2 regions of the Guptibacillus sedimenti genome follow, and region 2 is predicted to be linked to the other one. Evidence: riboswitches for the same ligand, from Rfam matches in the RefSeq annotation. Region 2 holds a riboswitch; the other holds the start of a gene.
What was found. Region 2 has a riboswitch for FMN ahead of PQ578_RS16740 (ECF transporter S component). Riboswitches for the same ligand answer to the same signal wherever they lie in the genome.

Region 1: another riboswitch for FMN. It lies ahead of ribD (bifunctional diaminohydroxyphosphoribosylaminopyrimidine deaminase/5-amino-6-(5-phosphoribosylamino)uracil reductase RibD); the one in region 2 lies ahead of PQ578_RS16740 (ECF transporter S component).

The regions. Positions count from the first base shown of each region.
Region 1 is NZ_JAQQWV010000014.1:15,882-20,096, forward strand. Features, by position in the region: gene PQ578_RS21950 (bifunctional 3,4-dihydroxy-2-butanone-4-phosphate synthase/GTP cyclohydrolase II) at 1-257, opposite strand, end outside; gene ribE (riboflavin synthase) at 281-937, opposite strand; gene ribD (bifunctional diaminohydroxyphosphoribosylaminopyrimidine deaminase/5-amino-6-(5-phosphoribosylamino)uracil reductase RibD) at 937-2,019, opposite strand; FMN riboswitch at 2,155-2,300, opposite strand; gene PQ578_RS21965 (peptidylprolyl isomerase) at 2,323-2,760, opposite strand; gene lysA (diaminopimelate decarboxylase) at 2,853-4,172, opposite strand.
Region 2 is NZ_JAQQWV010000004.1:28,972-33,186, forward strand. Features, by position in the region: gene PQ578_RS16725 (YitT family protein) at 1-413, shown strand, start outside; gene spoIIP (stage II sporulation protein P) at 447-1,619, opposite strand; gene PQ578_RS16735 (c-type cytochrome) at 1,797-2,186, shown strand; FMN riboswitch at 2,337-2,474, shown strand; gene PQ578_RS16740 (ECF transporter S component) at 2,619-3,200, shown strand; gene PQ578_RS16745 (amidase family protein) at 3,339-4,215, shown strand, end outside.

The DNA.
Region 1 (4,215 bases), on a different contig from region 2:
ACGGTAAAGGCCGTGCCATGAGAATCAGTATTATGGTCAACCATAGGACTTAATTTCAGTTGATTCGCGCGTTGTTCAGTAATCGGGGTACAAACAAGCCCTCTCCCTTTAGTGATCATAAAATTAATCGTCTCTGGCGTTACCTTATCAGCTAACGCAATAAAATCTCCTTCATTCTCTCTATCTTCGTCATCACAAACAATAACGACCCGGCCTTGCATTAAATCGTAAATGGCTTCTTCAATTGTGTGGAACATAACTTAACCTCCTTTTGCATCACTTATTTAAACCCATGGTCTTCAAAAAACTGGCTTCCTAGTGAAGCTGTGGGTTCTGGCTTCGATCCGCTTCTTTGTTCTAGATATCTCATAATATACTTCCCAAGCATATCGCATTCAATGTTTACTGTATCTCCCACTCTTTTCTTACCAAGCACCGTTTCTTCGACAGTATGAGGAATAAGTGAAATCGTAAGAGAGTGTTCCCCAATCCCAAAAACAGTAAGACTTGTGCCATCTACCGAAACGGATCCCTTTTCGACAAAGTAAATTAACAGATTCCGAGGAATGGAGATATCATAGTAAATCGCGTTATCAATTTGCTCGACCCGTGTAATTTCCCCGACACCGTCAACATGACCAGAAACAAAGTGACCTCCAAACCGTCCCTTTGCTGACATAGCCCGCTCAAGATTCACTGAAGAATTGGGCGCTAGTTGACGCAGGCTACTGGAACGAAATGTTTCAGGCATAATATCGACAGAAAAAGAAGCATCTGTAAATGATGTAACTGTCAAGCAAACACCGTTTATCGAAATACTATCTCCTAGATGAACGTCTGATACTACTTTCGATGCAGCAACCTGCATTACGATTGACTCTCCAGCTTGCTGCACACTTTCCACTCTGCCAATCTCTTCTACGATACCTGTAAACATTATGAAGTCCCCCTTGATGAGATAATACGAATATCTTGTCCAATGCGCTCAACGCTTTCAATCGATAAATCGACCGCTTCGCTCATGAATTCAAATCCTTTAGCTCCAAATGCTGTTGGAGATTCTTTTCCACCAATGAGCTTAGGCGCGATATATGTAATCACCTGCTGAAAAGTACGAGCTTCCAAAAAACTACCGTGCACTTCAGATCCACCTTCCACAAAAATGGAAGTGATTTCTCGCTCCCCGAGGAGAGCTAATACATCTTCAATAGGAAGTGCTGGATTAGCTACTTCTAACACCTGTACATGTGCAGGAAATGCTCGCTCATTCTTTCGAACAGCCTGTTGGGTTGTTATAATCCAAGTTTCCGCTTTCTGATCATTTATCACTTTTGCATCAGAAGGAATCCTCAGATTACGATCAAGAATAATTCTGATCGGAGAAAGACCTTCTCCATATCGAGTCGTAAGGGACGGATCATCTGAAAGAACCGTTCCAATTCCTACTAAAATAGCGTCATGCTGATGACGGAATGCATGTACATCTTTCCGAGCTTCTTCTCCTGTTATCCATTTGCTATCACCAGTATGTGAAGCAATTTTACCATCTAACGTTGCCGCAGCTTTTAAAGTGACGTATGGCCGTTTATGAGAGATATAATGGAAGAACATCCGATTCAATTTAAGTGCTTCTTCCTCTAATAGTCCAACCGTTACCTTTATCCCTGCAGCTTGTAACTTGGACACGCCTTGACCAGCTACGAGTGGATTCGGATCCTGACTAGCCACATAAACTTCGCTAACTCCTGCACGAATAAGAGCATCCGAACAAGGAGGCGTGCGACCATGATGACTACACGGCTCAAGCGTAACATAAGCCGTGCTACCCTCAGCATCACTCCCAGCCATTTTCAAAGCCTGTATTTCTGCATGACCTTCTCCAGCTTTCAAATGGGCGCCCATCCCTACGATTCGTCCATTATTTACAAGTAAACAACCAACGGAAGGATTTGGACGTGTTTGGCCAATAGTACTTTTAGCCATTTCAATAGCAGTGTTCATAAAATCCATATGATTCATCGTGTTTGCTCCATTTCTACTCTCCTTAGTGGTTAAGAAAGAGAATAAAAAAACTCCCACAACGGTGTTATGGGAGTCAAAATTATATGCCAAATAAGCCTTTTGAATCCACGATTCAAAAGGAGATTAGTCATAAGTTTCCTTCTCCCATCCAGACTATACTGTCGGTTCTGGTTTCACACCAGATCCACCGTTTGCTTACGCAACCGGGTCACGGACTTAGCTAGCTTTAGCTAGACATCACCGCCGGTTGGGACTTTCACCCGACCCCGAAGGAAAGTATTTAGTTTTGATGCGTCTGAACTATTCTTCGTCCCAGACTTTAACTTCTTTCATCACATCGCCTTGCTTAATGCGAAGAACCGTATCCATTCCTTCTGTTACCTGACCAAAAACAGTGTGAACACCGTCAAGGTGAGGCTGAGGTTCATGAACAAGGAAAAACTGGCTTCCACCTGTATTTTTACCTGCATGAGCCATAGACAATGAACCAGCTACGTGCTTATGAGGGTTTCCTTCTGTTTCACAATCGATCGAATAGCCTGGTCCGCCCATTCCAGATCCTGTTGGGTCTCCACCCTGTGCTACGAAACCTGGGATAACACGGTGAAAGTTTACACCATTGTAAAAACCTTCGTTAGCAAGCTTTTCAAAGTTAGCAACGGTATTCGGTGCTGCTTCTGGGTAAAACTCAATTTCAATTGTTTCTCCATTATCAAATGCGATTGTTCCTTTTTTCATAAATAAATCCTCCTGCACTAACAATTTTCTTCAAAGCTCTTTCATTATAGCACATACTTAAGCTGTTCCCTATCATTTCTACTTTTACAAAGTTATTTTGAAATAATCGCTTGTTTTAATGGAAGGTCATGACGAATTAAATCCTCAAAAGATTCTCTCTTCACGACAAGTTGTGCTTCTCCATTTTCTACAAAAACCACCGCTGGTCGAGGTAATCTGTTATAGTTATTTGCCATAGAATACCCGTACGCCCCAGTTGAAAACACAGCCATCGTATCTCCTGCTATAGCGCGTTGTAATGTGCAATCCCAGATTAACATGTCACCTGACTCACAACATTTTCCTGCAACAGAATAAACCTGTTCTTTCGGCTCATTCATGCGATTTGCAATCGTTGCTTCATACTTTGCTTGATAAAGGGCCGGTCGCAAATTATCCGTCATTCCTCCATCTACTGCAAGATAATGACGAAGTTCTGGCACTTTCTTGTGTGATCCTACTGTATATAACGTCAAGCCAGCTTCTCCAACGAGTGAACGTCCTGGCTCAATCCAAATTTCTGGGATTCTCATTTCATTACCTAACTGAGCTCTTACAGCATTAACCATTGCCTCGATATAGTCTCCAACTGGTAGTGGATGATCTTCTTCAGTATACCGAATTCCAAACCCCCCACCTAGGTTAAGAACTTCTGGCTCATACCCATAGAGTTCAAACCATTTAGCAAGGTAACGATAAATTTTCTCAATAGCCATTACAAAACCATTCGTTTCAAAGATTTGAGAACCAATGTGACAATGGAGACCAAGAAGGTGAATAGCTTTCATGCTTGTTGCTTGAACAATCGCTTGTTCCACTTGACCACTTTGTAAATCAAAACCAAATTTTGAATCTTCCTGTCCAGTTAAGATATAGTCATGGGTATGTGCTTCAATTCCAGGCGTTATACGCAAAAGCACATTTGCAACCACATTTTTCTCTTCCGCTAATTGTTCAAGTAACGTTAGCTCATAAAAGTTATCCACAACAAAGCACCCTATTTTTGCATCTAACGCCATTCGAATTTCCGCTTCACTTTTGTTATTTCCATGAAAGTGAATGCGTTCTACCGGAAACCCTGCTTTTAAAGCTGTATAGAGTTCTCCACCTGAAACCACATCAAGACTTAAGCCTTCTTCTTCCGCAAGTTGAATCATTGCCATACAAGAGAATGCTTTACTAGCATAGGCTACTTGGTAGTTGACCTTCTCCTGTTCAAAAGCATTTCGAAATGCTCGCGCTTTCTCTCTAATCATCGCTACATCATAAACATATAAGGCCGTTCCGTATTTTTCACTTAATTTTACTGTATCAACGCCTCCAACGGATAAATGGCCTTCTTCTGAAATTGCTGACGTTCCGTATAAATTCACGATCATTTCTCCCCTCTCGCTTATATGAATGCGAGCAACCCTC
Region 2 (4,215 bases):
GTTTAAGTATTCCTCTTTATATTATTGCGTTCCTCTACTTTCGCCCTTACTTTTATAATAGCCTCCATGGGTTGTTACTTTCTTCTTTTTTTATTGATCTTCTTTCTCCCCTTCGATACGTCTTTTCTTTTCCTATTCTGATCAGTTCCATATTAGGAGGCTTTTTCGTAGGTACAGGGATTGGAATTATGTTGAAATACGAGACAAGTACAGGTGGAACAGATTTACTCGCTCAATTTATCTCTCGCATTGTTACGTTAAATGTTGGAATCATCATCTTTCTAATAGATGGTCTTGTTATCCTTATTGGATCCAAAACCATTGGATTAAATGCTTCCCTCTATTCTGCTGTTACTATTTTTGCAGTTGGTATTGCTACTAGCTTATTAACTATTAAGAAAGAAGCCTTATAGAAGCGCTGTGAACTGACACAGCGCTTCGCTTTTTTACTTATTTACTTTTTCCGTTCCCCAGTAATGTTCGCTAATGACATCTGCAATGGCTTTAACCGTTCGACTAAGTTGCTCAAGGTTATTGTCCACTCCACCCATTTCAATTAACATAGCATTCGGAGATAAGTCTTGATTATAAATGCCATCTACTCCTTTTCCTTTTTTACTAATTACCCCCCTGCTTAGCCCTGGAAATTCTGCTTTTAGCGCAGCATGTAATTCTTTTGCAAGCGCGAGATTCTTCTCGTAATTGGGATTTTCTTCTCCAATAACAAAAACCGTTCGAGCATATTCCTCATTGTTAATTATAACCGTTGTATCCTTCGCTCTTAATGAATCACGATGAATATCAATGAATAAGTTAAAATCATCATTGCTTGCTACCGCAGACTGTACGATCGTTCTCGATACATCATAAGCACTTCCATGCTCAAGTCCCTTTTCATTTAATAGGGCTCCCATGTTTGAATCATCAACCTGCGTGCCTATCCCCCGATCTTCTAGTTCTTCACCTAACAATTTTCCAACTAGCGTAATGTTGGTTTTCCCATCATTCGCTAAATCAGCATTTTTTTCGCCTTCAAGACCTAATAACGGCAAGTAAGACTCATAGCTATGTGAATGATAAATAAAGGCCACTTTCTTCCCATTCGTTGTTTGAAGCGGCGGTGTAACTTGATCTTTTGAATCTTGAATTTCTAATTTCTCCGTAGGTACCTCTCTTTCTTTAAGTAAATCATCCAAAGGTGGAGCGGATTCGACAGGAAGGTTGGTAAAATTCGTTCCCTCACCAGCAACGTGGATTTTAGCATCATATAACGCAAAACCAGGGAGCTCCCCCCCTAGAAGACTCCTGATATCACCTGGCTTAACGCTCGTAATAAATTGAAACATGACTAGAGAAAATGCTGGCGGCTCACTCTCTTCAGGTAATACCTGAGTGAAATAATGATTCTCAGTCCCCATTCCATACACCATCGCTTCTGTTGAAAAGCTTGTGATCCAATCATGTAGCATAGAAGAGGAGAGCTGGTATTTCGTTTCTGACGATGAAATCACACCTGCTACAATAAACAAAAAAATAAGTCCTGATACTGTAAAAAAAGAAATCAAACGAATTTGTCTACTGCTTGTATCACCAAACAGCCTTGGAGAGCTGCTTTTCATTTTATCTCCTCCCTTTCATTCACTTCACACTCTATGTCTATGAATTCGCACATTGAAATAGAAGATTTTTTTACTAGTTCTCATAGATACATAATTCAGGAAGAAATAAGCAAAATATATTTGATAATTGAATGTTAGAAAAGTATGATAAAGGTGAGGATACAGGAGGTGAACAGAATGGGTAAATCATCCGCTTATATTACTGCAATAATTTTGTTCCTAGTTATGGTTGTAGGCTTTACATACTGGCTTTCCACAACCGAAGAACACGCTGGTGGAAACGAAGCCAGTCATGGTGAACAGGCCGAAGAAGGCGGCGGTGAAGAAGGCGGCGATTCCGCTGGAGGTGGAGAAGCCGAAAAAGTATTTGCACAAAACTGCGCGTCTTGCCACGGTGAAAACCTGGGAGGCGGTGCTGGACCAGCACTAGAAGCCGTTGGTGGTAAATATTCGAAAGATGAAATTCTCGATATTATCAAGAATGGTAAAGGTGGCGGCATGCCCGCTGGTTTGATTCAAGGTGAAGAAGCTGAAATGGTCGCTGCTTGGCTTGCTGAGAAAAAATAAGAACGCTTTCTTGCAACTCTCTATCTATAAAGGTAGAGAGTTTTTCCAACACTTTATTGAAAGCGTTATCATAAAATAGCTTAGTTTCAAGATGTTATGATTGAGATATCCATCATTCCACTGTATAATAAAGCTGTAAACAATATAACGAACTATCTTCGGGGCAGGGTGTAATTCCCGACCGGCGGTGAAGGATATGCAATTCCTCAAGCCCGCGAGCCTGTTTTTTGGGCAGGATCTGGTGTGATTCCAGAGCCGACAGTATAGTCTGGATGGGAGAAGATGGTGGAGTAGTAAGCTTTCTTTAGAATTTAATAGAAGCTTGCTTATTTCCCCATGCCGTAACCATGAGCCCCATACTCATGGTTTTTTGTGTGCATTGGGACCACATCTCCTTTTTCGGTGGTTCGAAAAAAAGGGAGCAATGTCAAAATGAAAAGTGTTTCAAAAACGCAACGCATGATTGTAGTTGCGATGTTCAGCAGTATCTCATATTTATTAATGCTTTTAGATTTCCCACTGCCTGGATTTCCAGTCTTTCTTCAAATCGATTTCAGTGAAATTCCAGCGCTATTTGTTGCCATACTGTACGGTCCAGTTGCAGGGATACTTGTAGAAGCAATTAAGAATTTCATTCACTTTGGAATTCAGGGAAGCTTCACCGGTGTACCGATTGGCCAAATATCAAACTTCATTGCTGGAGTTTTCTTGATCGTACCAACTTCTTTAATCTTCCGTAAATTTAATCAAACCCAGAAAGGATTAGCACTGGGATTGACGCTCGGAACGATTCTAATGTCAGCAATGATGGGATTGTTGAACTATTTAATTATCCTTCCGGCATACACTTGGTTTATGGGATTTGAAGAAATGTCTGCTTCAGCCCGTCAGGCACTGGTATTAACCGGTATAACACCATTTAATCTACTAAAAGGTGCAATTGTAGCTAGTATTTTTGTTGCCTTTTTCATAAAATTAAAACCCTGGTTTGCTCGTCAAACGAGAGTTGCTTAACGATCAAAAACCGAACCTTATCTTGGTTCGGTTTTTTTGTTTTTTCAGCCATTATTAGCATGAAAGAATAGAATGTCCAAAAGGGATTTTTCCAATTATTGTCGAAATAGGTTTAAAAAGCGTTAGGAGGAATTAAAAATGCTATCTATCGATTGGTTAGAAAAGTCCACAATCCTCGACATCCAACAGGCTATGCTTGCCCATAAGTTTACTTCAAAGCAGCTTGTTCAATTTTACCTTAATCAAATTGCAAATCATAATCACAGAGTTAACGCCATTCTAGAAATTAACCCGGATGCATTAATGATTGCAGACTCACTTGATCGAGAGCGCAAATTGAGAGGAGCAAGAAGCTCATTACACGGAATTCCAATTCTACTTAAAGACAATATTAATACAGGTGATCATATGCATACAAGCGCCGGTTCACAAGCTCTAGCTACTTCCTACGGGAAAGATGACGCCTTTTTAGTGACAAAGCTGAGACGCGCTGGAGCTGTTATTTTAGGCAAAACCAATATGACGGAATGGGCCAACTTTATGAGTGATAAAATGCCGAATGGCTACAGTTCAAGAGGTGGTCAAGTACTTAATCCATATGGACCAGGTGCTCTTGATGTTGGAGGATCGAGTTCTGGGTCCGCTGTTGCAGTAGCTTGTCATTTTGCCACAGTTGCAATTGGAACTGAAACAAACGGATCCATTCTAAGCCCTTCAAGTTCGAATGCTGGCGTTGGGCTTAAGCCCACAGTTGGCGCAATTAGTCGTTCAGGAATCATTCCAATCTCTTTTTCACAAGATACCGCTGGTCCAATGACCCGAAATGTTACCGATGCAGCCATTCTACTCAGTCATCTATCAGGGGAAGACCCTTTGGATCACGCCACAAATACCATACCTAATTATCAAGATTATACACCTTATCTACTCCCTGTTTTATATGAAGAATTGAGAATTGGAATTGTCCAGAACGGCTATTATGATTCCATGCATCCTGAAGAACAAGAGATTTTAA